Regions from separate parts of the Kluyvera fluvialis genome, predicted to be linked through region 1. Evidence: riboswitches for the same ligand, from Rfam matches in the RefSeq annotation. Region 1 holds a riboswitch; the other holds the start of a gene.

Region 1 (15,943 bases):
CTATTACGCTTTCTTTAAATGATGGCTGCTTCTAAGCCAACATCCTGGCTGTCTGAGCCTTCCCACATCGTTTCCCACTTAACTGTGACTTTGGGACCTTAGCTGGCGGTCTGGGTTGTTTCCCTCTTCACGACGGACGTTAGCACCCGCCGTGTGTCTCCCGTGATAACATTCTTCGGTATTCGTAGTTTGCATCGGGTTGGTAAGTCGGGATGACCCCCTAGCCGAAACAGTGCTCTACCCCGAAGATGAGTTCACGAGGCGCTACCTAAATAGCTTTCGGGAGAACCAGCTATCTCCCGGTTTGATTGGCCTTTCACCCCCAGCCACAAGTCATCCGCTAATTTTTCAACATTAGTCGGTTCGGTCCTCCAGTTAGTGTTACCCAACCTTCAACCTGCCCATGGCTAGATCACCGGGTTTCGGGTCTATACCCTGCAACTTAACGCCCAGTTAAGACTCGGTTTCCCTTCGGCTCCCCTATTCGGTTAACCTTGCTACAGAATATAAGTCGCTGACCCATTATACAAAAGGTACGCAGTCACCCATAAAGAGGCTCCCACTGCTTGTACGTACACGGTTTCAGGTTCTGTTTCACTCCCCTCGCCGGGGTTCTTTTCGCCTTTCCTCACGGTACTGGTTCACTATCGGTCAGTCAGGAGTATTTAGCCTTGGAGGATGGTCCCCCCATATTCAGACAGGATACCACGTGTCCCGCCCTACTCTTCGAGTTCACAACCTGTGCATTTTGGTGTACGGGACTATCACCCTGTACCGTCGGACTTTCCAGACCGTTCCACTAACACACAAGCTGATTCAGACTCTGGGCTGCTCCCGTTCGCTCGCCGCTACTGGGGAATCTCGGTTGATTTCTTTTCCTCGGGTACTTAGATGTTTCAGTTCCCCGGTTCGCCTCGTTAACCTATGTATTCAGTTAACGATAGTGCAACGAATTGCACTGGGTTTCCCCATTCGGACATCGCCGGCTATAACGGTTCATATCACCTTACCGACGCTTTTCGCAGATTAGCACGTCCTTCATCGCCTCTGACTGCAGGGCATCCACCGTGTACGCTTAGTCGCTTAACCTCACAACCCGAAGATGTTTCGTAAAACATCATCAGTGTTGCGAAAATTTGAGAGACTCGAACACACCGCTTATCTGTTCTTATTACGGAGAACAGACACAGTGTGTCGTTTCAATTTTCAGCTTGATCCAGATTTTTAAAGAGCAAAACTTCGCAGTGAACCTTTTCAGGTACACTCTGAAGTTTTCTTGTGTTTCGCAGTAAAAAGATGGTGGAGCTATGCGGGATCGAACCGCAGACCTCCTGCGTGCAAAGCAGGCGCTCTCCCAGCTGAGCTATAGCCCCATCGCTTTTCAGAATCTCCCTCAAATTTGCTTTGCAAATTTGGTAGGCCTGAGTGGACTTGAACCACCGACCTCACCCTTATCAGGGGTGCGCTCTAACCACCTGAGCTACAAGCCTGCAGAGATTCTTACTGCTATTTTTCATCAAACAATCTGTGTGGACACTTCAACGAACGCTTCTTTAAGGTAAGGAGGTGATCCAACCGCAGGTTCCCCTACGGTTACCTTGTTACGACTTCACCCCAGTCATGAATCACAAAGTGGTAAGCGCCCTCCCGAAGGTTAAGCTACCTACTTCTTTTGCAACCCACTCCCATGGTGTGACGGGCGGTGTGTACAAGGCCCGGGAACGTATTCACCGTAGCATTCTGATCTACGATTACTAGCGATTCCGACTTCATGGAGTCGAGTTGCAGACTCCAATCCGGACTACGACATACTTTATGAGGTCCGCTTGCTCTCGCGAGGTCGCTTCTCTTTGTATATGCCATTGTAGCACGTGTGTAGCCCTACTCGTAAGGGCCATGATGACTTGACGTCATCCCCACCTTCCTCCAGTTTATCACTGGCAGTCTCCTTTGAGTTCCCGGCCGAACCGCTGGCAACAAAGGATAAGGGTTGCGCTCGTTGCGGGACTTAACCCAACATTTCACAACACGAGCTGACGACAGCCATGCAGCACCTGTCTCACGGTTCCCGAAGGCACTAAAGCATCTCTGCTAAATTCCGTGGATGTCAAGAGTAGGTAAGGTTCTTCGCGTTGCATCGAATTAAACCACATGCTCCACCGCTTGTGCGGCCCGTCAATTCATTTGAGTTTTAACCTTGCGGCCGTACTCCCAGGCGGTCGACTTAACGCGTTAGCTCCGGAAGCCACGCCTCAAGGGCACAACCTCCAAGTCGACATCGTTTACAGCGTGGACTACCAGGGTATCTAATCCTGTTTGCTCCCCACGCTTTCGCACCTGAGCGTCAGTCTTCGTCCAGGGGGCCGCCTTCGCCACCGGTATTCCTCCAGATCTCTACGCATTTCACCGCTACACCTGAATCTACCCCCTCTACGAGACTCAAGCTTGCCAGTTTCAAATGCAGTTCCCAGGTTCACCGGGGATTCACATCTGACTTAACAAACCGCCTGCGTGCGCTTTACGCCCAGTAATTCCGATTAACGCTTGCACCCTCCGTATTACCGCGGCTGCTGGCACGGAGTTAGCCGGTGCTTCTTCTGCGAGTAACGTCAATTGCTGCGGTTATTAACCACAACACCTTCCTCCTCGCTGAAAGTACTTTACAACCCGAAGGCCTTCTTCATACACGCGGCATGGCTGCATCAGGCTTGCGCCCATTGTGCAATATTCCCCACTGCTGCCTCCCGTAGGAGTCTGGACCGTGTCTCAGTTCCAGTGTGGCTGGTCATCCTCTCAGACCAGCTAGGGATCGTCGCCTAGGTGAGCCATTACCCCACCTACTAGCTAATCCCATCTGGGCACATCCGATGGTGTGAGGCCCGAAGGTCCCCCACTTTGGTCTTGCGACGTTATGCGGTATTAGCTACCGTTTCCAGTAGTTATCCCCCTCCATCGGGCAGTTTCCCAGACATTACTCACCCGTCCGCCACTCGTCACCCGAGAGCAAGCTCTCTGTGCTACCGTTCGACTTGCATGTGTTAGGCCTGCCGCCAGCGTTCAATCTGAGCCATGATCAAACTCTTCAATTTAAGTTTGATGCTCGTGAATTAAACTTCGTAATGAATTACGTGTTCACTCAGAGACTTGGTATTCATTTTTCGTCCGAGGACGTTAAGAATCCGTATCATTGAGTGCCCACACAGATTGTCTGATAAATTGTTAAAGAGCAGTGCCGCTTCGCTTTTTCTCAGCGGCGCGGGATGTGCATAATACGCTTTCCCGCTTCAGAGTCAAGCGTTTATTTCCGCTTTTCTCCGTCGAGATTCTCAGGAGAACCTCGCTGACCCGGTGGCTTGTTTGCCGTTGTTCCGTGTCAGTGGAGGCGCATTATAGGGAGTTCTGAGACGTTGACAAGCCTTGTTTTAAAAAAACTTTTCAACCGTCTCTTTTTTGAACGAATCAGGCTGAAACAGGCAGTTTTTCGAGCGTTTCAAAGCCATAACGCTGTAAAACGGGTAAAAGTTGCTCAGTTTCTGGGGTTAACGCCATACAGTAAGCCACGTTAGCCTCACATGATTTCGCATCCGGCGCTTCATGTTCTAACAACCAGGCTGTTCTACGCGCGATCGCCGCGCCGGAATCCACTAACCGAGTTCCTTCTGGAAGCACCTGTAGAAGTTCTTCCTGTAATAGAGGGAAGTGGGTGCAGCCGAGCACGACGGTATCTGGCGGCTCCTGCATACGTAACCACGGGCGCAGAATGCGACGCAGCTCTTCCAGCGGTACAGGTTCGCCGTGCAGCTTCGCTTCAGCCAATACCACCAGCTCCGCCGATCCCAGCATTTCTATCTGGCACTCATTGGCAAAGCGTGCAATCAGCTCATGGGTATAAGGACGTTTCACCGTTCCTCGGGTTGCCAGTAATCCGATAATACGGTTAGCAGACAGCCGCGCCGCCGGCTTAATCGCAGGCACTACGCCCACCACCGGGAATTCGAATTTGTCACGCAGCGCTGGCAGCGACACGGTGCTCGCCGTATTACAGGCGATAACGGCCAGCGCGAGCGGATAGCGTTGCTGTACAGCAGTGACAATTTCAACGACGCGCTCCACGATAAACTCTTCGCTCTTTTCCCCGTATGGGAAAGCCACGTTATCGAAAGCGTAGATGTAATGAAGATTCGGCAGAAGGTGCCGAATCTCATCGTAGACCGACAGCCCACCTACCCCAGAATCAAAGACCAGGACGGTGGGACGTGGTTCAGAAGGTGTAGCTGCCAGACAAGGTGTATTCCCGTCCTGCAGTTTGGTAGCCATAAACTGTCTCGTAATCTTTATCGAACAGGTTGGCTATTTTACCACGAACTGTCAGGTGTGAGGTGATCGGATATGAAGCCGATACATCAACGGTGCTGTAACTCGGTAAAACCTGCTGCGTTGGATTGTACTGCGACGTGTTGTTATCGTAGCGCTTACCGTAGTATTGCCACGACACATCCATATCAACATTAAACATTGACCAATCGAGCTGATATTTCGCCTGACGTTTTGAACGGCGCGCCAGCACTTCACCGTTATCATCATTGCGTGGGTCGATATACTGCAACGTCACACGATGGCTGAAGATGCCAGTATCCACACTCCCTGTCCATTCCACACCTTTAATCGTGGCGGAGTTGATGTTGTCATACTCACCCGCCCAGGTTACCGGATCAGAATAGTAGGTAATAAGGTTGCTTATCTTGTAATGGTAAGCCGACAGACGCCAGTCCAGCGGGCCCGTTAATCCTTCAAGCCCAGCTTCCCACTGCTTTGACTCTTCCGGTTTCAGGTTCGGGTTAGAATTGATGCCGAAGCGGGTTGAGCCGAACTGCTGACCCAGAGACGGAGCCAGGAAGCCCGTGCCGTAGGAGAGCGTCGCGCGATAGTTTTCGACAAACGCCCAGCCTGCGGTTGTCTGCCAGGTGCCATGCCAGCCAAACTGCTCATCGTGGTCTTCACGGCCAGATGCTTCGAGCGTAACAGTACCGAACTGCTGCTGCCCAGTTAAATACAGCCCAGTGTTGTCACGTTTATAGCTATCCGACATCGTCGTACTGGATGACGTTAAACGCTGTTGCTGCCAGTCCACACCCGCGCTAATAGACCCCTGCCCAACCTGAACGTTGTTACCCCATTGCAGGTTACGCTGCGTCATATTATCCAGCGTAGTGCCATCGTTATAGCGGCCGTAGATACTGCTGTAGTTGTAGTCCTTTACCTTCTGGTAGCTTGCAATTAGCTGCGAAGAGTAAATTCCTGAATTAAATTGCAGCCCGGTATCCCAGGATTGGTTATAGAGTTGTTCTTCGTCAGCGCTATAGTTTTTAGACGTCGGCGGGCTGCCCAGATCATAATCAGAGTTGTTGGTATAGCTATGCCCACGGAAAAAGCCGGACAAGCTGTCATTAAATTTATGCTCCAGGCTACCCCAGAAGGTCTTATTGCGAAAACCGTCACGATCGCTGTCGTGATCCCAGCTTGAACCCGGCTGGACGTTAAAACCTTTAGTGCTTTCATAGGAGCCTGCAACGGTTGCTACCGTGTCGCCAAAACGCTGACGCAGCGTACCATCATAATGCTGGTAGCCTTTCGACCCCATTCCGGCATCAATTTTTGACTCGTCGTTGTCGGAGCGCGTAATAACGTTAATGACCCCGCCCATCGCACCAGAGCCATAAATTGCCGAGCGAGGCCCGCGGATATATTCCACGCGCTGCACTAAAGAAAGCGGAATTTGATTCAAGTCTGGCGTATTGGAAATGCCAGGACGGCTCATCGGGATACCGTCAACCAGTACCAGCACCTGGCGCGTTTCCGTGCCACGAATAAAGAGAGAAGAAGACTGCCCCATACCGCCATATTGCGCGATATCGACGCCAGGTAAACGACGCATAACGTCGTTCAGATTCTTCGCCTGCCAGCGATTGATCTCCTCGCGCGTAACCACATCCGTTGGCGCTAATACAGTATCAACCGGTTGTTGAAAACGGTTGGCGGTCACCACCAGCGTGTCTAAATTGCTATTTTGCGCCCAGCCGGAAAATGCTGTGACGGATAACGCCGTCATCAGCGAAGCTTTTTTAATCATTTTTCAAAGCATCCGAAACATAAAAAAGGATGCCGCAGGTTTTATCCGTAGTTCGCGACGATAAAACCTTAAGCGACGTAATCCGGCAGGTCTTCGGGCTTGGAGGCTGTTTAAAATCATGATGACTTCCCACGGCACGCCGCAGTGTCTGCACCAGGTGCGCTCATGATTTACCTTCCTTACCGCTGCGCGTCAGCCCCAGATTTACACTGGGTTCCCTTTTAACTCACAGGACCGGGGCACAAATGCTACATTTAGTTACATATAGATGTCCAGACTGCTATTTATCATTTTCGCTGACATCGACACTGGACATCCCCTGAGCAAGCCCTACAATCCTCGCGTACTTTTATTATTCAGGATGCATAATGACCCCCGAACACCTCCCAACCGAACAGTACGACGCTCAGCTCGCCGAGAAAGTCACTCGCCTGCAAACGATGATGACGCCGTTTAGCGCACCCGCGCCGGAGGTGTTTCGCTCACCGATCAGCCACTACCGGATGCGCGCAGAATTCCGCATCTGGCATGACGGCGATGACCTGTACCACATCATGTTCGACCAGCAGACCAAGAGCCGCATTCGCGTTGACACATTCCCGGCTGCCAGCGAACTTATCAACGCGCTGATGACCGCCATGCTCGACGGAGTGCGCGACAATCATAGCCTGCGCCATAAGCTGTTCCAGATTGACTACCTCACCACCTTGAGCAACCAGGCGGTGGTATCGCTGCTGTACCATAAAAAGCTGGATGACGCCTGGCGCGAGCAGGCCGAAGCCTTGCGTGACGCTCTGCGCGCGCAGGGTTTCAACGTGCACCTGATTGGCCGCGCAACCAAAACGAAAATCGCGCTGGACCAGGACTATATCGACGAGTGTCTGCCGGTTGCGGGTACAGAGATGATTTACCGCCAGGTTGAAAACAGCTTCACCCAGCCAAACGCGGCGATGAACATCCAGATGCTCGAATGGGCGCTCAACGTCACGCAGAACTCACGCGGCGACCTGCTGGAGCTGTACTGCGGTAACGGCAACTTCTCACTGGCGCTGGCGCGTAACTTCGAGCGCGTACTGGCGACCGAAATTGCCAAACCGTCGGTGGCAGCGGCGCAATACAACATTGCGGCTAACCACATCGACAACGTGCAGATAATCCGCATGGCGGCGGAAGAGTTTACTCAGGCAATGAACGGGGTGCGGGAATTTAACCGCTTGCAGGGAATTGATTTGAAAAGCTATCAGTGTAAGACAATTTTTGTCGATCCACCGCGTAGTGGGCTGGATAGCGAAACGGAGAAGATGGTGCAGGCGTATCCGAATATTCTGTACATCTCCTGCAACCCAGAGACGCTGTGTCAGAACCTCGAAACCCTCAGCCAGACGCATAACATCAGCCGACTGGCGCTGTTTGATCAGTTCCCATATACACACCATATGGAATGCGGCGTACTGCTCACCAGCAAATAATCCCCCGTAGGCCTGATAAGCGCAGTGCCATCAGGCATTGCGCCAATCCTTGCCGGATGGCGGCGTAAACGCCTTATCCGGCCTACAAATAACCCCCGTAGGTCTGATAAGCGAAGCGCCATCAGGCATTGCGCCAATCCTTGCCGGATGGCGGCGTAGACGCCTTATCCGGCCTACGGTGTGCGGAAGATTATTCGGTCACCTGGTGTTTACGATGACGCATTTTAAAGCCAATCCAGAACACCAGAATCACCGACAGCACCGCCGGGAAGAAGTTAGAACCGATATCCGGGTATTCCGCCCGCACCACGGTGCTATACAACAGCACACCTAAAATAAAGCAGGCGGCAGCCAACCCCGGTAAACCGACCGGCATCGTGCGGTTTTGATAACGTTGATGCAGACAGTACACCGTCAGCACCAGCGAAATAATCGGGAACACAGAGAATGGCACGACAGAGCTAAACAGTGCCGCAAACGTCCCGTTAATCGATAAGCCAGCTAACAGCGCCAGCAACAGCGTACCTCTATCTTGACCTAACTGTTTCATTGCTCGTCTACCACCTTATTCGGAATAATGTGACACTTTTCTTGTTCGCGGCGATACCAATAGTACGCGCCTTTGGAAATCATCCGCAGTTGTAACACCAGCCGTTCTTCTAAATGACGGCGTTGCTCAGGGCTGACGTCCAGCGCTTCGGCCCCCGCGCTAAACACAATAGTCACCATCGCTTCGGCCTGCGCTTCAGTAAACGCACGCGGCATATGGTTTTCGATTTCCAGATAGTCAGCAAGTTCCGCAATGAAGTGTTGAATTTCACGGGCAACCGCAGCACGAAATGCCGCAGACGTTCCTGAACGTTCCCGCAGTAACAGGCGGAAGGCGTTCGGGTTGTTGCCGATAAACTCCATAAAGGTTGAAACGGAGGTGCGGATAACGCTGCCGCCTTTAGCGATACGCTGGCGCGCCTGGCGCATCAACTGACGGAGCATCAAACCGCTCTCATCAACCATGGTCAGCCCAAGCTCATCCACATCACGGAAATGACGATAAAAGGAGGTTGGCGCAATTCCCGCCTCGCGTGCAACCTCACGTAGGCTCAGGCTGGCAAAGCTACGCTCGGCGCTTAGTTGACTAAATGCCGCTTCTACCAGCGAACGCCGGGTTTTCTCTTTTTGTTGCGCTCTAACACCCATCACGATGACTGAATCCTTCCACATGCCATGTTGGCACTATACCAGAGATTAAAACGAATCCGCTTACGTCGCTTTGTTAATGATTATTTACACGCTATTTATGCTATTTCGCTGGAAAAAAGCCCAACGATAATTGGGTTATTCTTTCGATGATGTTATGATTCTGTTGCTTTTATGTATAAGAACAGGTAAGCCTTACCATGCCACATTCCTACGATTATGATGCAATAGTAATTGGTTCCGGCCCCGGCGGCGAAGGCGCTGCTATGGGACTGGTGAAGCAAGGAGCCCGTATCGCCGTGATAGAGCGTTATCATAATGTCGGCGGCGGTTGTACCCACTGGGGCACTATCCCCTCCAAAGCCCTTCGCCATGCCGTCAGCCGTATTATCGAATTCAACCAGAACCCTCTCTACAGCGACCACAGCCGACTTCTCCGTTCCTCATTTGCCGACATCCTGAATCATGCTGATAGCGTTATCAATCAGCAAACCCGTATGCGTCAGGGCTTTTATGAGCGCAACCACTGCGAAATGTTGCAAGGCGACGCCCGATTCGTCGATGAGCACACCATCGCCCTGGAATGCCCGGACGGCTCGGTTGAAACGCTAACCGCCGATAAGTTCGTCATCGCCTGTGGTTCGCGCCCGTATCGCCCCGCAGACGTCGACTTTAGCCACCCGCGCATTTACGACAGCGACTCTATCCTCAGCCTGCACCACGAACCTCGCCACGTCATTATCTACGGCGCGGGGGTTATCGGCTGCGAATATGCGTCTATCTTCCGTGGAATGGACGTCAAAGTTGACTTGATCAACACCCGCGATCGCCTGCTGGCATTCCTCGACCAGGAAATGTCAGACTCACTGTCGTATCACTTCTGGAACAGCGGCGTAGTGATTCGCCACAACGAAGAGTACGAGAAAATTGAAGGCGTGGACGACGGTGTGATCATGCATCTGAAGTCCGGGAAAAAACTCAAAGCCGATTGCCTGCTGTTTGCCAACGGTCGTACCGGCAACACCGACTCCCTGGCGCTGGAAAACATAGGCTTACAGGCTGATGGCCGTGGTCAGTTGAAAGTCAACAGCATGTACCAAACCGCATTGCCGCACGTCTATGCCGTAGGCGATGTCATTGGCTATCCGAGCCTGGCCTCTGCCGCTTACGATCAGGGCCGCATCGCCGCACAAGCGTTAATGCGAGGCGAAGCCACCGCGCACCTGATTGAAGATATCCCAACGGGTATCTACACCATTCCAGAAATCAGTTCTGTCGGCAAAACTGAGCAACAGCTAACTTCAATGAAAGTGCCTTACGAAGTGGGCCGTGCGCAGTTTAAACATCTGGCGCGGGCGCAAATCGTCGGCATGAGCGTGGGCAGTCTGAAAATCTTGTTCCATCGTGAAACCAAAGAAATTCTAGGCATTCACTGCTTTGGGGAGCGCGCAGCCGAAATTATTCATATCGGCCAGGCCATCATGGAGCAGAAAGGCGGCGGTAATACCATTGAGTACTTCGTTAACACCACCTTTAACTACCCCACGATGGCAGAGGCCTATCGAGTTGCAGCGTTGAACGGCTTAAACCGCCTTTTTTAACGTCTTCTCGAAATGGCCATCCATCGTGCTGCGGATAGCCTCTGCGAGCTGCTCATAGCGGCTACGCAGGGGCGATCCTGGTCGATAGACCAGACCGACGGTGCGGCGAGGTTCCGGCTTAATGCACGGCAGATAGATAACGCCATCACGTTTGCGTTCCTGCGGCACAGACAGCGCAGGCAGTAGCGTAATACCGCTTCCCGCCGCCACCATATTGCGCAGCGTTTCCAGGCTGGTCGCGCGGAAATGGGTATCTTCATCCGCGCCCGCTTCAAAACAGAAACCCATCGCCTGGTCACGCAGACAGTGACCGTCTTCCAGCATCAGCAGTTTTTCACCCGCCAGATCGGACATCGGCACGCGATCGCGCTCTGCCCACGGATGATTTTCATAGATCGCCAGCATCATCGGCTCGTCATACAGCGGCACTTCGATAAATGCTTCGCTTTCCTTCACTAAAGCCAGAATGGCGCAGTCCAGCTTACCGCTATCAAGCTGAGCAAGCAGCTGATGGGTTTGCGCTTCATGCAGATACATTTCCAGTTTTGGGAAGGTTTGATGCAGCATCGGGATAATATGAGGCAGCAGATACGGGCCAACAGTCGGAATCAAGCCGATATGCAACGGGCCAGACATCGCCTCCCCTTGCTGGCTTGCCATCTCCTTAAGCACTTTGACCTCGCGTAGCACTGTACGCGCCTGGTCCACCAGCAACAGCCCGGCCTGGGTAAACAGAACCTTGCGGCTGGTGCGTTCCAGCAGCATGACGCCCAGTTCATCTTCCAGTTTGCGAATTTGTCCGCTGAGAGTCGGCTGACTGACATGGCACGAGTCTGCCGCCCGGCGGAAGTGTCGGTGTTCGGCAAGCGCCACCAGGTATTCAAGATCACGAATATTCATTATTCATCCTCCATCGCCATGATAGCCCATGGCGATAGATAGAATAGCAACGAATGATTATCCCTATCAAGTTTTCTGTTTAATAATACAGCACAGAAACAGGTGGCCTCGTTTAACCCTTGAAGTCGCCACACTGATTTCAGAGTTTCTCTCAAACTCGACTAAATAAAGCTAAAATGAACGTTTTGCGGGCCCCGTGGCCCGCTTTTTTTGTCTTTATTCCGCCGACACACTCACCCCAAACGCGCCTGCGCGTCGCTAATCGCTTGCGCAACTTGCTTCGGCGAGACGCCGCCTTTTGCCGCGCGTTTATCAAGGCATGATTGCAGCGACAGAATTGGGTACACATCCTCACCAATCACCGCACTGAATTTTTGCAGGTCAGCCAGCGCCAAATCTTCCAGCGGTTTGCCCTGGGCAATGGCTTCGACCACCGCTTCACCAACAATATGGTGCGCTTCACGGAACGGCACACCTTTGGCAACCAGATAATCCGCCAGCTCGGTCGCATTAGCATAGCCTTGCTGCGCAGCTTCCTGGCAACGTGGGCGTTTCACTTGAATGCCATCGAGCACCAGCGCCGCCATATGCAAGCAGTCAAGCCAAGTATCCAGCGCGTCAAAGACCCCTTCTTTGTCTTCCTGCATATCTTTGTTATACGCCAGCGGCAGGCCTTTCAGGGTCATCATCATGCCAGTCAGCGCCCCCTGCACACGGCCACATTTACCGCGAATCAGCTCCAGCGCATCGGGGTTTTTCTTCTGCGGCATCAGCGAGGAACCTGAAGTCACACGGTCAGAAAGCTCGACAAAACCGGCTTCACCGGTATTAAAGAAGATTAAGTCTTCGGCAAAGCGCGATAAATGCACCATCCCGATAGAAGCATCAGAAAGCAGTTCCAGCACGTGGTCACGGTCAGAAACGCTGTCCAGGCTGTTGCGTGTTGCTGAAGCAAAGCCCAACCAACCCGCCAGTTGTTCACGGTCGATTTCATAGGCGGTTCCCGCCAGCGCACCGCAGCCCAGCGGGCTGACATCAAGGCGCTTTAACGTATCCTGAAGGCGGCTTTCATCACGCGCCAGCATCTCAACGTATGCCAGACACCAGTGAGCAAAAGTGACCGGCTGCGCGCGTTGCAGGTGGGTATAACCCGGCATTACTGCATCCTGATTCGCCTTTGCGGTCGCGACCAGCGCGCTTTGCAACTGATGGTTTGCCGCCAGCAGTTCTGCCACGGTGTCTTTGCACCACAGCTTGAGGTCAGTGGCGACCTGGTCGTTACGGCTACGTCCGGTGTGCAGTTTCTTGCCCAGTTGGCCAACTTTATCGATAAGTTTGCCTTCAACCCAGCTATGAATGTCTTCAGCATCGCTGTCGAGAATTTGCTGCGGATTAGCGCGAACCTCTTCCAGCAACACGCTCAGCGCCTGTTCGAGCTGAATCTGTTCTTCTGCGGTCAGTACGCCAACGGTTACCAGCGCTTTAGACCAGGCGACCGAGCCAATGATATCCTGCTCCGCCAAGCGATAGTCAAAACGTAAAGAGTCGTTGAACTGTTTGAACCGCTGATCCGCTGCCTGAGTAAAACGCCCGCCCCAAAGTGCCATAACATGCTTCCTTAAATTCTTCGATTTCACTGCCGGATAGCGCTGCGCTTATCCGGCACATAAAAAGTTAAGCCAGAATACGTGTGCCAATCGGCGTGCCATTAAACAGCGCCGGTAACTGCTCGGCATGACGCCAGGAGGCGATATCGACCGGGCGTCCGAGTGCGCGCGCGGCATCCAGCGCAGCATTCACTTTCACAATCATGCCATCGGTAATAATGCCCTGGTCAATCAGTTGCTCGGCTTTCGCCGCCGTCATTTCAGCAATGCGCTGGCCTTTACCATCCAGAATACCGCTCACGTCAGAGAGCAGAATTAAATCCGCGCCCAGCGTTGCCGCCAGCGCCGTCGCCGCCTGGTCGGCGTTGACGTTCATCAGTTGCCCTTCAGCGGTCACACCAATCGAGCTAACAACAGGCAGGAAACCGCCTTCCAGCAGCAGATTAATCAGTTTCGGCGAACCTGGCTGCGCCAGCCCCACGTGTCCGAGATCTTCATCAAGCTGAGTAATGCTCACGCTGTCGCCATCACCGAGGTACAGGCCAACAGACGCAATATCATGTTTTTTCGCCCACGCCAGCAGGGTTTTGTTAGCCGTACCCGCCAGCGCGCCGGTAATAATGTCGATTTGGTCAGCAGGCGTGACCCGCAGGCCTTCTTTCTTTTTCACCGGCAGGTTGAGCTTCTTCATCAGCTCATCAACCACGCAACCGCCGCCGTGGACAATCACCAGCGGGCGTTGATGCGACTCGCGGTAATTTACCAGCGCGGTAAACAGGCGCTCCAACGCTTCTTCGCTATCGAGTAACACGCCGCCCAATTTGATAATTAATGGATTCATCGTCACCACACCTTAAATAAGAGACTGCGTCTCAGCGAAGCCGAAACGGATATTGGCGCACTGCACAGCCTGCGCGGCGGCGCCTTTCAATAAATTGTCTTCAGTTGCCACCACAATCAGGTGCTCGCCCTGAACAGCAAAACCGATATCGCAAAATGGCAACCCAACCACATTTTTCAGCGCCGGAACGCCTTTGTCGTATAAACGCACCAGCGGTTTATTGCCGTAGGCCTGTTGCAGCGTCTGCGACACTTGCTCATGGCTCACACCCGGTTTCAGGCGGCAGGTGATGGTTTCCAGAATACCGCGCGGGAAGTTGCCCAAATGCGGGGTAAAGATAACGTCTGCGCCCAGATGGCTGGCGATTTCCGGCTGATGGCGATGCGTGAACACACCGTAAGGTTGCAGGCTCACTTCGCAAAAACTATTGGAAATAGCCGCTTTACGCCCCGCGCCGCTCACGCCACTGGTGGCGTTGATCACCGGCCACTGGCTGAGATCCAAGAGATCGGCCTCAATCAGCGGTTTTAACGACAACTGCGCCGCCGTTGGGTAGCACCCCGGAACAGCAATCAGATTCGCCTCTTTCAGCACATCCGCGCTCCACTCGGCAAGGCCGTACACCGCCTGCGCCAGTAGATCAGGATGCTGATGAGTAAAACCGTAGTATTTTTCGTAGAACGCGCCGTCATTAACACGGAACGCCCCGGAAAGATCGAACACCACGCAGCCCGCCGCGAGGAATTGCGGGGCCAGATCGTGACTCACTTCATGGGCGGTGGCGAGAAACACCACATCAACGCCCGCACTGAATTCGCTGATATCGGACATCGGTTGCAGCGGCAAATCGACGATGCCTTTTAGCTGCGGATGTAAATCGGAGATAAGCTTACCCGCATCATTGCTTTGCGCTGAGACGGTCAAAGCGGTTATGTTCATATGAGGATGGCGATTTACATAGGTCACAAGCTCTGCGCCAGCGTAACCGCTCGCGCCCACAATCAGCGTATTCAACATCGGGGCTGCTCACCTTCTTATGTCTGTTTTCCTGGCTAAGCGTCGTGACATAACCCTACCATTTGTGGGTTTTATTACGCCTAACGATAATGTATTTTTATTCACAAATACTGCATGAATATTGATACTATCATGACCCGAGGTGTGTCAACAATGAAAAACAATTTACCCCCATTTATCGAGATTTATCGCGCATTGATCGCCACACCGTCCATCAGCGCAACCGAAGAAGCGCTCGATCAAAGTAATGCGTCTTTAATCACTCTGCTGTCTGACTGGTTCGCCTCTTTGGGCTTTAATGTTGAGGTTCAACCCGTCCCCGGAACCCGCAATAAATTCAACCTGCTGGCCAGCATCGGCCAGGGTGCGGGCGGCCTACTGTTAGCCGGGCATACTGACACCGTCCCCTTCGACGACGGACGTTGGACGCGCGACCCTTTCACCCTCACCGAACACGACAACAAGCTGTACGGCCTGGGCACTGCCGACATGAAAGGTTTCTTCGCCTTTATTCTTGATGCTCTGCGTGATGTCGATGTGACGCAGTTGAAAAAGCCGCTCTACATTCTGGCGACGGCAGACGAAGAAACCAGCATGGCTGGCGCACGCTATTTTGCCGAGTCCACCGAGCTACGACCGAACTGCGCCATCATCGGCGAGCCAACCTCGCTGCAACCGGTGCGCGCCCACAAAGGCCATATGTCCAACGCCATCCGCGTACTGGGCCAGTCGGGCCACTCCAGCGATCCGGCGCGCGGGGTGAACGCAATAGAAATCATGCACGATGCGATTGGCCGCGTAATGCAACTGCGCGACTCGCTTAAAGAGCGCTACCACTACGAGGCGTTTACCGTGCCGTATCCCACGCTCAATCTGGGTAGCCTTCACGGCGGCGATGCCTCAAACCGCATCTGCGCCTGCTGCGAACTGCATATGGATATTCGCCCGCTACCGGGCATGACGCTAAACGATCTCAACGGTCTGCTGAATGAAGCACTGGAGCCGGTTAGCGCCCAATGGCCTGGACGCCTGACGATAAGCGAACTGCATCCGCCGATTCCAGGCTACGAATGCCCGCCGGATCACCCCCTGGTGGAAGTGGTCGAGAAATTGCTTGGCGCGCAAACCGAAGTCGTCAACTACTGTACCGAAGCGCCGTTTATTCAAACGCTCTGCCCGAC
Region 2 (15,943 bases), 1.2 Mb from region 1:
ATGAATCGCAACTGCGCTATCAGGCCTGTGCCGACTTCTGGCGACGCCACTGCTACCCGCTGAATCGCAGCATCGCGCAGGTGATTGTTGAGTCCTGGAAGGGGCCGCAGGATCTGCTGAAATCGATTGACCGTTACCTGCAAGGTGAAGCGCCGCAGTTGAAAGTCCCGCTGAATAGCGCGGAAACGCTGGAGTCTCGCCATCAGGCAATTTTGGCGCAGATTAACGACATCAAACAGCAGTGGCTGGCGAACGTTGGTGAACTGGAGCCTTTACTCGAAGGCTCTGGTATTGACCGCCGCAAGTTTAACCGAGGCAACCAGGGAAAGTGGATCGACAAGATCAGCGCCTGGGCGCAGGAAGAGAGCAAAAACTACCAACTGCCGGACGCGCTGGAAAAATTCAGCCAATCGTTTCTTGTAGAACGCACCAAAGCGGGCGGCGTCGTGCCGGAGCACCCGCTATTTAGCGCCATTGAGCGGCTGCTGGCATCGCCGCTGACCCTTAACGATCTGGTGATTGCTCAGGCGATGACCGAGATTCGCGAGGCCGTCGCGCGGGAAAAACGCCGTCGCGGCGAGTTGGGCTTTGACGACATGTTAAGCCGCCTTGATGAGGCGCTGCACGGCGACAGCGGCGATGCGCTGGCTGCCGCTATCCGCCAGCGTTTCCCGGTGGCAATGATTGATGAATTCCAGGATACCGACCCGCAACAGTACCGTATTTTCCGCCGTATCTGGCGGCAACAGCCGGACACCGCGCTGCTGCTGATTGGTGACCCGAAGCAGGCTATCTACGCCTTCCGTGGCGCGGATATCTTTACCTACATGCGCGCGCGCAGCGACGTGGCGGCCCACTACACGCTCGACACCAACTGGCGTTCCGCTCCGGGCATGGTGGAAAGCGTCAACCGCTTGTTTGGGCTGGTGGATAACCCGTTTATGTTCCGCGATATCCCGTTTTTACCGGTGAAATCGGCGGCGAAAAACGCCTCGCTGCGCTTCGAGGTTGACGGCGAAAAGCAACCCGCGATGAACCTGTGGCTCATGCCGGGTGAAGGCGTTAGCGCGGGCGACTATCAGAGTTTTATGGCGCAACAGTGCGCGGCGCAGATTCGTGACTGGCTGGCAGGCGGCCAGCGCGGCACGGCGCTGCTATGGCGCGGCGATGAAGCCACGCCGGTACAGGCGTCAGATATTACCGTGCTGGTGCGTAACCGCCAGGAAGCCTCGCTGATTCGCGATGCCTTAAACGCGCTGGCGATCCCCTCGGTGTATCTCTCTAACCGCGACAGCGTGTTTGAAACGCCGGAAGCGCAAGATCTGCTGTGGGTGCTCCAGGCCGTGCTCACGCCGGAGCGGGAAAACACGCTTCGTAGCGCGCTGGCGACGGCGATGTTTGGTCTCAACGCGCTGGATATCGAGCGTTTGAATCAGGATGAACACGCCTGGGATGCGCTTGTCGAGGAATTTAGCGACTATCGGCAAATCTGGCAGCGCCGTGGCGTTATGCCGATGATCCGCGCTTTGATGAGCGCGCGATCGATTGCCGAGAATCTGCTCGCCACCCACGGCGGCGAGCGGCGCTTGACCGATATTCTGCACCTCAGCGAGTTGCTGCAAGAAGCGGCGACCCAGCTTGAAAGCGAACATGCGCTTGTGCGCTGGCTTAACCAGCAGGTTGCTGAACCTGACACCAACGCCTCCAGCCAGCAAATGCGTCTGGAGAGCGACAAACACCTGGTACAGATTGTCACCATTCATAAATCGAAAGGGCTGGAATACCCGCTGGTTTGGCTGCCTTTCATTGCCCGTTTCCGTAAGCAGAATCAGGCGTTCTACCACGATCGCGAATCGTTCGCAGCGGTACTGGATCTCAATGAAAGCGACGAGAGCCTGGAGCTAGCCGAAGCCGAACGCCTGGCGGAAGATTTACGTCTGCTGTACGTCGCCTTAACCCGCGCCGTTTGGCACTGTAGCCTGGGTATCGCGCCGTTAACCGCGCGGCGTAGCGACAAACCCACCGATACCGAGCTGCATCACAGCGCGCCAGGGCGGCTATTGCAAAAAGGCGAAGTGCGGGATGCCGCTGGTCTGGAGGCTTGCCTGCATGTGCTGTGCGATGAGCACATCGCCCTGACGCGAGCGACGCCGCCGGATGATAACCGCTGGCAGGCGTCACAGGCCGAAATGCCGGAACTGACGGCGCGACAAGTGCAGCGTCGGGTGCTTGATGACTGGCGCGTGACCAGCTATTCAGGCTTGCAGCAGCGCGGTCACAGTGTGGCGCAGGATCTCCTGCCGCGTCTGGATATTGACGCCTCCGGCACGGGCGATGTCCCTGTCGAGCTGGAGCTGACCCCGCACAACTTCCCGCGCGGCGCATCGCCGGGGACATTCCTGCACAGCCTGTTTGAAGATCTCGATTTTACCCAGCCGATATCACCGGAGTGGATGGCGGAAAAACTGCAAAGCAACGGCTTTGGCGAAGAGTGGGAACCGGTGCTGACCCGCTGGATTTCACAGGTACTGGCTGCGCCGCTGGCGGATATCGGCATTGCGCTGAACCAGCTTAGTGCGCGGCAAAAACAGGTTGAGATGGAGTTTTATTTGCCTATCGAAAGCCCGCTGCAAGCCGAAGCGCTGGATGCGCTAACCCGCCGTTATGACCCGCTATCGGCGGGCTGCCCGGCGCTAGATTTCCGCCAGGTGCGCGGGATGCTAAAGGGCTTTATTGACCTGGTTTTCCGCCACGACGGGCGCTACTACCTGCTGGATTACAAATCGAACTGGCTGGGTGAAAACGGCGAAGCCTATACCCAACAGGCGATGGCGCAGGCCATGCAAGCGCACCGCTACGATTTGCAGTATCAACTTTACAGCCTGGCCTTGCACCGCTATTTGCGCCACCGCATTGCGGATTATGACTATCAGCGCCACTTCGGCGGTGTGATTTACCTGTTCCTGCGCGGCGTAGACGGTGATGCGGGGCAACAGGGCATTTTCACCACCCGACCAGACCCCGCGCTGATAACGGCAATGGACGCGCTGTTTGCCGGAAATGTACAGGAGATGGACGCATGACGCTGGAACAACGCTTGCTGGAAGCCGTAGAGCTGAAGCTGCTACGCCCGCTGGATGTCCAGTTTGCGCTGATGGTGGCGAAGGATGAGCATCCGGCGGTGATGCTGGCGGCAGCGATGCTCAGCCGCGATACCGGAGAAGGGCACGTGTGCCTGCCGTTGTCGCATCTTCGCCCAGACATGCAGCCCAAAGGCCGCGCCCGCGAACTGTGGCAGCAGTTGTTTAATGAGGTTGATGCGCCTGACGATTGGGCCACGTTACTACTGGCCTCGCAGGCGGTGAGTACCGGTGAGCGCCCATCGCCGCTGATTTTAAGCCGAGAACGGCTGTATCTGAACCGCATGTGGCGCAATGAACTGACGGTCGCGCGCTTCTTTAGCGATACCCAGGCTCCGTTTGCGGTGGATGAAACACAGCTTACCGCCACGCTTGCGTCGCTGTTCCCGTCTTCCGACACGGTTGACTGGCAAAAAGTGGCGGCGGCGGTGGCGTTAACCCGCCGAATTTCGGTGATTTCCGGCGGGCCAGGAACCGGTAAAACTACCACGGTCGCAAAACTATTGGCGGCGCTGATACAGATGTCCGGCAGCGAAAAATGCCGTATCCGCCTTGCCGCACCCACCGGCAAAGCGGCGGCGCGTTTGACGGAATCGCTGGGCGCGGCGCTGCGTAAACTTAACCTGAGTGACGCGCAAAAAGAGAAACTGCCCACTGAGGCCAGCACGTTACACCGCCTGCTGGGCGCGCAGCCGACAAGCCAGCGGATGCGTTACCACGCGGGGAACCCGCTGCATCTTGATGTGCTGGTGGTGGATGAAGCCTCGATGATTGACTTGCCGATGATGGCGCGCCTGATTGACGCGTTGCCGCCGCATGGACGTGTGATTTTCCTCGGCGACCGCGATCAGCTAGCCTCGGTAGAAGCGGGGGCGGTGCTGGGGGATATCTGTAGCTGGGTTAACGCAGGCTACACCGCAGAACGCGCGGCACAGTTAAGCCAACTGGCGGGGGCGACGGTTCCCGCCGGTGAAGGCCATGCCGCCAGCGCGCTGCGCGACAGCCTGTGCCTGCTGCGCACCAGCTACCGTTTTGGCAGTGACTCCGGTATCGGACAACTGGCGGCGGCGGTGAATCGGGGCGATAAAAAAGGCGTGAGCGACGTTTTTGCCCGTGGTTTTAGCGATATCGACTGTAAGCCGCTGCGCTCGACCGACGACTACGCCGCCATGCTGGACGATGCGCGCGCGGGCTATGGTCATTATTTACAGCTTCTGCGCGAACAGGCTGACCCCGCCGTGGTGCTGGAAGCCTTTGGTGAATATCAACTGCTGTGCGCGCTGCGAGAAGGGCCGTGGGGCGTAAGCGGGCTGAATCAGCAGTTTGAGCTGCTGCTGGCGCGTCACCGGCAGATTACACTACCGCGTCACTCGCGTTGGTATGACGGTCGCCCGGTGATGATCACCCGCAACGACAGCGCGTTGGGGCTGTTTAACGGTGATATCGGCGTGGCGTTAGAGCGTGAAGGTAGCCTGCGCGTTTGGTTCCCGATGCCGGACGGCACGGTGAAACCGATTCTGCCAAGCCGTTTACCAGAGCACGACACCGCATGGGCAATGACCGTGCATAAATCGCAGGGGTCAGAGTTTGCCCATGCCGCGCTGGTGTTGCCGACGCAAAATGTGCCGGTGGTGAGCCGTGAATTGATCTACACGGCAATTACCCGCGCGAAATCGCGTTTGTCGATGTATGCCGATGAACATCTGTTAGCGCAAGCCATCGCCACACGAACCGAACGACGCAGCGGCCTGGCCGCCATTTTTGCCGAAATGGCGTAATAGCCAGGTGTTTAACGCTTTGCCTGATGGCGCTACGGTGTGCGAACTTGTAGGCCGGATAAGGCGTTCACGCCGCCATCCGGAAATGGGTGGCACAATGCCTGATGGCGCTGCGCTTATCAGGCCTACGGTGTGCGAATTTGTAGGCCGGATAAGGCGTTTACGCCGCCATCCGGCAATTTGCATGGATATTATTTACGCCAGGTCGGTCATCAGCACTTTGGAGCGGCGCTGGTAGTTGTAGAGCTGCTTTTTGCTTTCTGGCAGCAGATCAACGTCCACCGGTTTAAAACCGCGCTCCTGGAACCAATGAATACTGCGGGTGGTGAGCACGAACAAATGGTTTAACCCCATCTGCTTGGCCTGGGTGGCAATGCGTTGCAACAGCACTTCGCCGCGCGACGAGCTACGGTAGTCCGGGTGTACCGCTACGCAGGCCATCTCGCCAATTTTTTCTTCCGGGAACGGGTACAGCGCCGCACAGGCGATGGTCGTGTTATCACGCTGAATAATCGTGAATTTGTCGATCTCCATCTCCAGTTGCTCACGCGAACGACGCACCAAAATCCCTTGCTGCTCTAACGGGGCAATCAGATCCAAAATCCCGCCGATATCATTGATGGTGGCGCGGCGAATTTGTTCGGCGCTCTCCATCACAATCTGTGTCCCGATACCATCACGTGAGAACAGCTCTTGTAGCAGCGCGCCGTCTTCCTGATAACTTATCAGGTGGCTGCGACGAACACCGCTGCGGCAAGCCTTCACCGCACCGCGCAGGAAGCGAGCCGTGCCGGAAAGGTAATCGCCTTCCTGCTCCAACTCTTCAATACGCGCTTGCGCTTCGTTAGGAAACAGCTCAGAGATAATCTCACCCGCGTCGTTGTAAACCCCTTGTGAGGAGCAAAAACCAATCATCTTCTCGGCCTTCAGTTTAATAGCCAACTGGGTGGCAATCTCCTCTGAGGTCAAGTTGAAGCTCTCACCGGTAACGGAAACGGCAACCGGCCCCATCAGCACTATCGCACCGCTGTCGAGCTGACGATGAATCGCTTCTTCATCAATACGGCGAATACGCCCGCTGTGGCAGTAGTCGATACCGTCATCAACGCCCAACGGCTGGGCGATAATAAAGTTACCGCTCACCACGTTAATGTGCGCTCCTTGCAGCGGGGTATTGTTGAGGCTCATCGACAGCCGAGCGGTGATATCGAGCTGTAACAGCCCTGCTGCTTGCTTAACCAGTTCTAAGGTTTTGGTGTCGGTCACGCGAATATGCTTATGATACGAAGGCTCATGATGATGTGCGGCCAGATTGGCGTCGATTTGCGGGCGCGCGCCATACACCAGCACCAGGCGAATGCCTAGGCTGTGAAGAAGGCCTATATCATTGACAATGCTAGAAAAGTTATCATGCTCGATAGCTTCGCCGCCCAGCATGATGACAAACGTCTTTCCCCGGTGGGCGTTAATATAGGGGACAGAATGACGAAACCCCTCAACCAATTCGGTCTTACGTTCCTTCACCACAGCACAACCCCTCAATGAATTATTATTCGTAATAAGTGTATTTTTATTCTGTTTTTGGCCGGAACGCAAGCCGGAATTTGCCTGGAATAAGGAAAAATAGAACGCTCAATTTCGCTGATCCTACGAATGTTTACCCTTTTATAGATGACAGTTTCTGCGCCTTTGGTTAGAGTTTTCGGTCAATCGTATTATGCGTATACTCGTCGTCCTTTGAGTGTTGTTTGGAATCTGTCATTTTTTTGCCTGGGATAGAGCATGTCGGGAAGTCGGTCTTTGAGTCGTCGTCGCCTGTTACAAGGGGCGGGCGCGATGTGGTTACTAAGTGTGAGTCAGGTTGGTCTAGCCGCCGTTAGTCAGGTGGTGGCCGTGCGCATCTGGCCTGCGTCTAGCTACACGCGCGTTACGGTAGAGTCCAACCGTGTACTCAAATATCGACAGTTTGCGTTAAGCAACCCAGACCGCCTGGTGGTTGATATTGAAGGTGTGAATCTTAATTCGGTGCTGAAAGGCATGGGCGCGCAGATTCGCCAGGATGACCCATTTATCAAATCGGCGCGTGTGGGGCAGTTTGACCCGCAAACGGTGCGCATGGTGTTTGAGCTAAAACAGGATGTCAAACCACAGCTCTTCGCGCTGGCGCCGTTTGCTGGTTTTAAAGAACGTCTGGTGATGGATCTCTATCCGGCAAGCAGCAAAGAGGAGCAAGACCCGCTGCTGGCACTGCTGGAGGAGTACAACAAGGGCGATCTTGAAAAGCAGGTTCCGCCAGCTCAGAGCGGCCCACAGCCGGGTAAAGCCGGGCGTGACCGGCCTATCGTCATTATGCTCGACCCCGGACACGGCGGTGAAGACTCCGGTGCGGTGGGGCTGCATAAAACACGTGAGAAAGACGTGGTGCTGCAAATTGCCCGCCGCTTACGTGCGCTGATTGAGAAAGAGGGCAATATGAAAGCCTACATGACGCGTAACGAAGATATCTTTATTCCGCTCCAGGTGCGGGTGGCGAAGGCGCAAAAGCAGCGCGCCGACCTGTTTGTTTCTATCCATGCGGATGCCTTTACCAGCCGCCAGCCGCGCGGCTCATCGGTGTTTGCGCTGTCAACCAAAGGGGCCACCAGTACGGCGGCAAAATACCTCGCGAAGACCCAGAACGCCGCCGACTTAGTGGGGGGGGTGAGCAAAAGCGGTGATCGCTACGTTGACCACACCATGTTTGATATGGTGCAGTCGCTGACCATTAACGACAGCCTGAAATTCGGCAAAGCGGTTTTGAAAAAGCTCGGTCAGGTGAACAAACTGCATAAAAATCAGGTAGAACAGGCGGGCTTTGCGGTACTGAAAGCACCGGATATCCCGTCGATCCTCGTCGAAACGGCATTCATCAGTAACGTTGAGGAGGAGCGCAAGCTCAGGACTGCCACCTTCCAGCAGGAAGTGGCCGAGTCTATTCTTGCCGGGATTAAAGCCTATTTTGCTGACGGCGCAACGCTTGCGCGACGCGGGTAATTTAAGGTGTCGCGTTTAAAGAGCGTTCACGGCGGCAACACCCGTGAAGCCGCCGCATTGCTGGGCATTGCGGCTGACCAATTGCTGGATTTCAGCGCCAATATTAACCCGCTCGGGATGCCCGAAAGCCTGAAACAGGCGATTATCGCCGGGCTTTCCCTCGCCGAGCGTTACCCTGATGTCGAATACCAACAGTTGCATCAGGCGCTGGCGGCGCATCACGGCGTTCCGGCCTCGTGGGTGCTGGCGGGCAACGGTGAAACAGAGTCGATTTTCACCCTCGTTCACGGCTTGAAGCCGCGTCATGCCATGGTGGTCGCGCCGGGGTTTGCGGAGTATCGTCGGGCGCTGGAGACAATCGACTGCCAGATAACCCCCTTCGCCTTGCGTGAAGAAGACGGCTGGCAACTGACCGAACGTATTCTTCCCGCGCTAACCGCTAATCTTGATTGCCTGTTTTTGTGTACGCCGAATAACCCGACGGGTCTGCTCCCGTCACACGCATTGCTGGCGGCGATTGCCGAGCGTTGCCGAACGCTGGGGATTGCGCTGATCCTCGATGAAGCCTTTATCGATTTTATTGCTGGCGAGCAGGGGTTTATCCCGCTGCTGGCGCAAAATCCGCATGTCTGGGTACTGCGCTCACTCACCAAGTTTTATGCAATTCCTGGCCTGCGTCTGGGGTATGTGCTCAACAGCGACGAGCCGATGCTCGCGCGGCTGCGCCAGCGGCAAATGCCGTGGTCAATTAATGCCTTTGCCGCGCTGGCGGGCGAGGTGATCCTCAACGATAGCGCTTATCAACAGGCGACATGGCAGTGGCTGGCGCACGAAGGGCAGCGTTTTTATCAGGCATTGTGTCAAATCGACGGGCTGACGGTGTATCCGGGGCAGGCGAACTATCTGTTTTTGCGCTGCGAAAAACCGGGGATCGATCTGCAATACGCGCTGCTGCAAAAACATATTCTTATCCGTAGCTGCGCCAACTATCCAGGGTTAGATGCCCGCTACTTCCGCGTGGCGATTCGTAGCGAAAGGGAAAACCAGCAACTGCTGGCGGCGCTGCATCAGGTGCTGAGCTGAACCCCACCGGCCACGTGGCTCAGCAAGTGTTGTTTCGGCCAGTGGTCGGTCAATCTTTGCTGCGCCAGCGCCCACTTTACATATTCCACATCATGACGGCGGCGGTCGAGCATCAGCCCGACGACGCTGCCGCTGTGCGCCACGTTTAACCCGTATAAATCACACGATTCTACCAGCGCGAGCAGCGTATCAAAACCGGGCTTCGGCAGCAGCGTCTGGCTGGCGATGGCGCTCAGCGTGGCGGCCTCGCCCATCAACGTAGGGCTATGGCGGGTACAGGCTAACTGCACCTTTTCCCATGCCTGTTGTAATAGCGCCGCGTTAGCCTGTAGCGCGGCCTCTCTCGGCTGACGATGATAATCGGCGGTGCGCAATATCACGGGGCTTTCCAGCACCAGCAGGTCAAAGGCGGGCGACGGCGCACAGGCAATTTGCGTTTGCGCATGGTGGTGGTCAAACAGCGTCAGCGAGCGGAACAGCGTGCTGTCGGTTGGCTCCAGCGAAACGCACAGCGCGGCTAATTCAGACTCACGCAGTGAATGACCTAAATGCGCAGCCGCCGCCACCGCCGTGGCCGCAATATCGGCGGTGCTGCTCGCCATCCCTTTGGCCAGCGGAATCGTCGAGTGCACCGTAATGCGCAGCGTCTGGCTTAGCGCCAGCGGATAACCGTAATGCGCCAGCAGGGCGTTGACCATCGCGCGCGTCAGTGGGCGCTCGTTGGGTAGCGGTGTAGCATTGCAAACTTCCACTGTGCTGTACCACTCAATGGGGCAAGAGATCAGCTTCTCACTACCCAGAATCCAGCCCTGAATCAGCTCCCCGCAAGAGGCAGGGCAGCGCGCCACACTCATTATTTTTATGCCTTGTGGTGAGTTAAACGAACAAAATATCAACTGTGATGAATAAATATATCGGTATTGTCATAGCGCAACGAAATACTTTAACCACCGCGCTAGAGTAACCTGCTTTTATTTTATGCGGGCGTAAGATGTCGGCATAGAGACAAAATCAGAGCCAACAGGTTCGGCATAGTGATATGCCAGGGAAGGAGGTGCATCCGCAAAGGTGGATAAATCCTCCGCAGCCCCCGCTGCTGTGATGCTGACAACCCCGTAAACACCACTGATCGCCAGATCGGGAAGGGCGGGCGAGGATGACGCTAAGCCAGAAGACCTGCCTGTCGGTGATTATCAACAACTTCGGTGGGAAGTGGGTTGCTTTGCGTCGCACAGTCTTCTGACTGGGCACACGTATAGCTATACCCAATGAATAGGGGCAGGGTATGGCAGCCAGACAGCACGCATTTATTCTTGCAGGAACCGGTAGCGGCTGTGGCAAAACCACCGTCACGCTCGGCTTGCTCACCCTGCTTCAGCAGAGCGGCCTGCGCGTGCAGCCTTATAAAGTCGGCCCCGATTACCTCGACACTGGCTGGCATACCGCCCTGTGCGGTGTGGCTTCCCGCAATCTCGACAGCTTTATGCTGCCCACCTCGACCCTTAACGCCCTGTTTAGCGAACATATGCAGCAGGCCGATATCGCCGTTATTGAAGGCGTGATGGGCCTGTACGACGGCTACGGCACTGATCCCAACTATTGCAGCACCGCCGCGATGGCAAAACAGCTCGGTTGCCCGGTCATTTTGCTGGTGGATGGCAAAGCGGTGTCTACCTCGATTGCTGCGACGGTGATGGGGTTCCAGCACTTCGACCCCAGCCTGAATATTGCGGGGGTGATAGTCAATCGCGTCAACAGCGAAAGCCACTTCCAACTGCTGAAAAGCGCGATTACCCGCTATTGCGGGCTGCCGGTATTGGGCTATGTGCCGCGTGCGGCGGGCGTTGCGTTACCGGAGCGCCATCTGGGGCTGGTAATGGCGCGCGAATCTGCGCTTAACCGCCAGCCGTGGCAGGACTTTGCCGCCATGCTGGAACGCACACTCGATATCGAACGCCTGCTGGCGCTCACCGAATTGGCGCACATGCCTGAAGGCAACTTGCCGCCGATGCCGCAATCCGGCGCGGGACTTACGCTGGCGCTCGCCGACGACGAAGCATTTAACTTTTACTATCCAGATAACCTGGCGCTGCTGGCGCGGGCGGGCGTGGAGATTGTGCGTTTTAGCCCATTACACGACCACCTGCTGCCGCCATGCCAAATGGTGTGGCTGGGCGGCGGTTATCCAGAGCTACATGCACAGGCGCTGGCGGCAAATGAAACGATGCTGGCGCAGCTACGCGCGGCACATCAGCGCGGCGTAGCCATTTACGCGGAATGCGGCGGGCTGATGTATCTCGGCAGCACGTTGCAGGACGCCGATGGTCAGGTGCATCAAATGGCGGATATTTTGCCAGGCCAGAGCAAAATGGGCACACGTCTGACCCGTTTTGGCTATTGCGAAGCGCAGGCCGAGCGGCAAACGCTACTTGCCGCGCCCGGCGAAATATTGCGCGGGCATGAATTTCACTACTCGGATTTCACTCCGCAGGATGCGGCGGTGATGGCGTGTCGCAAAACACGCGATGGCGCGGTACTCCAGCAATGGCAAGGCGGCTGGCAGCGCGGTAATACCTTCGCCAGCTATTTACACCTTCACTTCGCCCAGCGCCCCTCCATGCTCAACCACTGGTTTGCTGCCGCCAGGAGCGCGCTATGACGCTGCTCATTTGGTGTGTGGCGTGGATGCTGGATGTGCTGATTGGCGACCCGCCAAACTGGCCGCATCCGGTACGCTGGATAGGCAACTTGATTAACGCCGTGCAGCGCGTGGTACGCCGCCTTTGCCGCACCGAGCGCGCGCTGCGCATCGGCGGCGGCGTAATGTGGCTGGTGGTGGTCGGGATAACTTATGGCGTTACCTGGGGCGTTTTAGCGCTTGCCGCCCGCATTCACCCGTGGCTGGGCTGGGGCGTCAACGCCTGGTTGATTTTTACTGTGCTTGCCGGTCGCTGCCTGGCGCAATCGGCACAGGAGGTTGAGAAACCGCTGCGCGCGGGCGACCTTGCCGAAAGCCGCATTAAGCTGTCGTGGATTGTCGGGCGCGACACCTCGCAGCTTCAGCCTGCGCAAATCAACCGCGCGGTGGTAGAAACCGTGGCAGAAAACACCGTCGATGGCATTATCGCCCCGCTGTTTTTCCTGTTACTTGGCGGCGCGCCGCTGGCGATGGCCTACAAAGCGGTGAATACCCTCGACTCTATGGTGGGCTATAAGCATCAAAAATACCGCGCTATTGGTATGGTCAGCGCCCGTATGGACGATGCCGCCAACTTTATTCCTGCTCGCCTGAGCTGGCTTTTTATCAGTGCCGCCGCCGTGCTTTGCCGCCTTGATGGCCGCCGGGCGCTGCGCATTGGCTGGCGCGATCGCTACAACCACAGCAGCCCTAACTGCGCCTGGTCAGAGGCTTCCGTTGCAGGCGCGCTGGGCATCCGTCTGGGCGGGCCGAACGACTATTTTGGCCAGCGCGTTGATAAACCGTGGATCGGCGACGCCCGGCGCGACATCGCAATTGATGATATTTCCCGAACGATTCGACTGATGTGGGTGGCGTCAACGCTGGCCCTGCTGCTGTTTATGGCAGTCAGGTTCTGGTTGGTTGGCGCGGCCTGAGGAGAACAACATGAACTATATTCAGCAACCCCAGGCGATTGAGCGCAAAAGTTTCGCCATTATTAGCGAGATTATTGCTGAAACCCGCCCGGAATATCGCTTCGACAGCCCACTGCATGAGGCGATTATCAAACGGGTGATTCACACCACTGCTGACTTCGAGTGGCTGGATATTCTGTGGTTCGCCCCCGAGGCTTTAACCCGTCTTAGCGAGGCGCTCAGCCGCCCGTGTACGTTGTACACCGACACCACGATGGCGCTTTCGGGGATCAATAAAAATCTGCTGGCGACCTTTGGCGGCGAGTGCCGTTGCTACATCAGTGACCCGCGCGTGGTGCGGGAGGCCAAAGCGCAGGGCATGACCCGCTCGATGGCTGCGGTGGATATCGCAGTAAAAGAAGACGGCGACAAAGTGTTTGTCTTTGGCAATGCGCCAACGGCGCTGTTCCGCCTGCTGGAGCACCGTGACGTGGACGTAGGCGGCGTGATTGGCGTGCCGGTCGGGTTTGTTGGTGCGGCGGAATCGAAAGAAGCGCTCCGCCAAAGCGGGCTGCCGGGTATCGCTGCGCTGGGACGTAAAGGCGGCAGCAACGTGGCGGCGGCTATCGTCAACGCCATTTTGTATCACTTGCAGGGGGCGCGATGAGCGACGCGGCCTTCGACGCGCCGGTGTGGCATAACGGCAAAGCGTTGCGTAAGGGCTTTACCACCGGATCGTGTGCGACGGCTGCGGCGAAAGTTGCCGCGCTGATGGTACTGCGCCAGCACCTGATTCAGCAGGTGTCGATTGTCACGCCATCGGGCGTCACGCTGAATTTGAACGTTGAATCCCCACACGTAGAAGGGCAGCAGGCGGTTGCCGCGATTCGCAAAGACGGCGGTGATGATGTTGATGCCACCCACGGGATGCTGATTTTCGCTCGCGTCACGCTCAACGATAGCGGCGAGATTTCGCTGCACGGCGGTGAAGGTGTCGGCACGGTTACCCGCAAAGGCATTGGCTTGCCCATCGGCAGCGCGGCGATTAACCGCACTCCGCGCCACACCATTGAAGCTGCCGTGCGCGAGGTGATTGGCCCCGCGCGTGGCGCCGAGGTGGAAATTTTCGCCCCCGAAGGCGAAGAACGGGCGCAGAAAACCTATAACGCGCGGCTGGGAATTATGGGGGGGATCTCGATTATCGGAACCACCGGTATCGTCACACCCATGTCGGAGGAGAGCTGGAAACGCTCGCTGGCGCTGGAGCTGGAGATGAAACGCGCCGCCGGTCTGGCGCGCGTGGTGCTGGTTCCCGGCAACCACGGCGAGCGCTTTGTGCGAGAGCAAATGGGGCTGGATGCGCAATGCGTCGTCACCATGAGCAACTTTGTCGGCTACATGATTGAGGAGTCGGTGCGCCTCGGCTTTCGCCAAATTGTGCTCATTGGTCACCCCGGTAAGCTGATTAAAATCGCCGCCGGGATTTTCCACACTCACAGCCATATCGCCGATGCGCGCATGGAAACGTTGGTCGCTCACTTGGCGTTGCTGGGCGCACCGCTGGAACTGTTGACGTTGGTGAGCGACTGCGACACCACCGAAGCGGCGATGGAACATATTGACGCCTATGGCTTCCAGCACCTTTACAACCACCTCGCCGAACGCATTTGCCAGCGCGTGATGCAGCGCCTGCGCTTTACCAAAACACCGCCCGTGTGCGACGCCATTCTGTTTTCGTTCGATAACCACATTCTCGGCAGCAACCGTCCGGTGCAAAGCATCGTGGAGGCGCTGACATGTTAACGGTGGTGGGGATGGGGCCAGCCGGTGTTTCGCTGATGACCCCGCAAGCACAAGAGGCCGTTGCGCAGGCCGATGCGCTGGTTGGCGGTGCGCGCCATTTGGCACAGTTTGCCGATGTTGACGGCGAGCGCTGCCAGCTTGGCGCCAACATCCCGCAGGTTCTGGCATGGATTAGCCAACGCCAGGCGCAAAACGTGGTGGTTCTGGCCTCCGGCGACCCGCTGTTTTACGGCATCGGTACGCGGCTTATCGCCCATTTTGGCCGCGAGAATGTTCGCGTGATTCCCGGTGTCAGCGCGGTGCAATACCTGTGCGCGTGCGCCGGTATCGACATGAATGACATGTGGCTCACCAGCAGCCACGGGCGCGAGGTGTGCTTTGACACGCTGGCTGGCCAGCGCAAAGTGGCGATGGTCACCGACCAACGCTGCGGGCCAAAAGAGATAGCCGCCGCGCTGGTGGCGCGTGGCAAAGGGCATCGCTGGATGGTGATTGGTGAAAACCTGGCGCAGGACAACGAGCGGCTGCACTGGCTTAGGGTCAGTGAGGTCGATAAAGACTATGAGATGAACACGGTGGTGATCCTCGATGAACGATGAGCTGTTTTTGCGCGGCGAAAAAGTGCCGATGACCAAAGAGGCGGTACGCGCGCTGGCGCTGACAAAGCTGGAACTGCATCAGGCGCGCCACCTGATTGATATCGGAGCCGGAACCGGCAGCGTGTCGATAGAAGCGGCGCTGCTCAACCCTACGCTTGCGGTGACGGCGATTGAACGCAACCCAGCGGCGCTGCGCTTGTTGGCAGAAAACCGTCAGCGTTTTGCCTGCGACAACATCACGATTATCGACGGCGAAGCGCCGCTGGCGGTAGCCGAGCAGGCCGATGCCATTTTTATGGGCGGCAGCGGCGGTCATCTTTGCGCCCTGATTGACTGGTCATGGCAGCAGTTGCGCCCCGGCGGGCGGCTGGTGATGACCTTTATTTTGCACGAAAACCTGCACACCGCCCTTGAGCACCTGCATCAGGTGGGAGTCACGGCGCTGGAGTGCCAGCAGCTGGCGGTATCGACGCTGACGCCGCTGGGCAGCGGGCACTATTTCAAACCACAGAATCCCGTTTTTGTTATTGCCTGCCAGAAGGAACAACACCATGACTGAAGCCTTTGATTCTCGCTGTGTATGGTTTGTCGGCGCAGGGCCAGGTGACCGTGAGTTGATCACCCTCAAGGGCTACCGCTTACTGCAACAGGCGCAGGTGGTTATCTACGCCGGTTCGCTGATTAACCCCGAACTCCTGAGCTACTGCCCGCCAGACGCCGAGTGCCACGACAGCGCCGAGCTGCATCTTGAGCAGATCCTCGACCTGATGGCAGCGGGCGTGAACGCCGGTAAAACGGTAGTGCGCCTGCAAACCGGTGATGTCTCGCTGTATGGCTCCGTGCGCGAGCAGGGCGAGGAGTTGACCCGTCGCGGCATTGCCTGGCAAGTCGTGCCTGGCGTCAGCGCATTCCT

What was found. Region 1 has a riboswitch for cobalamin ahead of btuB (TonB-dependent vitamin B12 receptor BtuB). Riboswitches for the same ligand answer to the same signal wherever they lie in the genome.
Positions count from the first base shown of each region.
Region 2: another riboswitch for cobalamin. It lies ahead of AC6I4B_RS04795 (cobyrinic acid a,c-diamide synthase CobB); the one in region 1 lies ahead of btuB (TonB-dependent vitamin B12 receptor BtuB).

Region 1 covers NZ_AP046142.1:4,772,896-4,788,838, forward strand. Annotated here, with positions in the region: rRNA gene AC6I4B_RS22540 (23S ribosomal RNA) at 1-1,089, opposite strand, end outside; tRNA gene AC6I4B_RS22545 (tRNA-Ala) at 1,298-1,373, opposite strand; tRNA gene AC6I4B_RS22550 (tRNA-Ile) at 1,414-1,490, opposite strand; rRNA gene AC6I4B_RS22555 (16S ribosomal RNA) at 1,560-3,089, opposite strand; gene murI (glutamate racemase) at 3,460-4,317, opposite strand; gene btuB (TonB-dependent vitamin B12 receptor BtuB) at 4,262-6,130, opposite strand; cobalamin riboswitch at 6,198-6,384, opposite strand; gene trmA (tRNA (uridine(54)-C5)-methyltransferase TrmA) at 6,499-7,599, shown strand; partial or broken gene AC6I4B_RS22575 (hypothetical protein) at 7,630-7,761, opposite strand; gene AC6I4B_RS22580 (YijD family membrane protein) at 7,790-8,149, opposite strand; partial or broken gene fabR (HTH-type transcriptional repressor FabR) at 8,165-8,799, opposite strand; gene sthA (Si-specific NAD(P)(+) transhydrogenase) at 8,997-10,397, shown strand; gene oxyR (DNA-binding transcriptional regulator OxyR) at 10,380-11,297, opposite strand; gene argH (argininosuccinate lyase) at 11,531-12,904, opposite strand; gene argB (acetylglutamate kinase) at 12,972-13,745, opposite strand; gene argC (N-acetyl-gamma-glutamyl-phosphate reductase) at 13,758-14,762, opposite strand; gene argE (acetylornithine deacetylase) at 14,916-15,943, shown strand, end outside.
Region 2 covers NZ_AP046142.1:988,238-1,004,180, forward strand. Annotated here, with positions in the region: gene recB (exodeoxyribonuclease V subunit beta) at 1-3,083, shown strand, start outside; gene recD (exodeoxyribonuclease V subunit alpha) at 3,080-4,918, shown strand; gene argA (amino-acid N-acetyltransferase) at 5,114-6,445, opposite strand; gene amiC (N-acetylmuramoyl-L-alanine amidase AmiC) at 6,701-7,951, shown strand; gene cobD (threonine-phosphate decarboxylase CobD) at 7,958-9,034, shown strand; gene AC6I4B_RS04790 (L-threonine kinase) at 9,019-9,888, opposite strand; cobalamin riboswitch at 10,040-10,232, shown strand; gene AC6I4B_RS04795 (cobyrinic acid a,c-diamide synthase CobB) at 10,320-11,693, shown strand; gene cbiB (adenosylcobinamide-phosphate synthase CbiB) at 11,690-12,649, shown strand; gene AC6I4B_RS04805 (cobalt-precorrin-8 methylmutase) at 12,660-13,295, shown strand; gene cbiD (cobalt-precorrin-5B (C(1))-methyltransferase CbiD) at 13,292-14,431, shown strand; gene AC6I4B_RS04815 (cobalt-precorrin-7 (C(5))-methyltransferase) at 14,425-15,030, shown strand; gene AC6I4B_RS04820 (decarboxylating cobalt-precorrin-6B (C(15))-methyltransferase) at 15,020-15,589, shown strand; gene AC6I4B_RS04825 (cobalt-precorrin-4 methyltransferase) at 15,582-15,943, shown strand, end outside.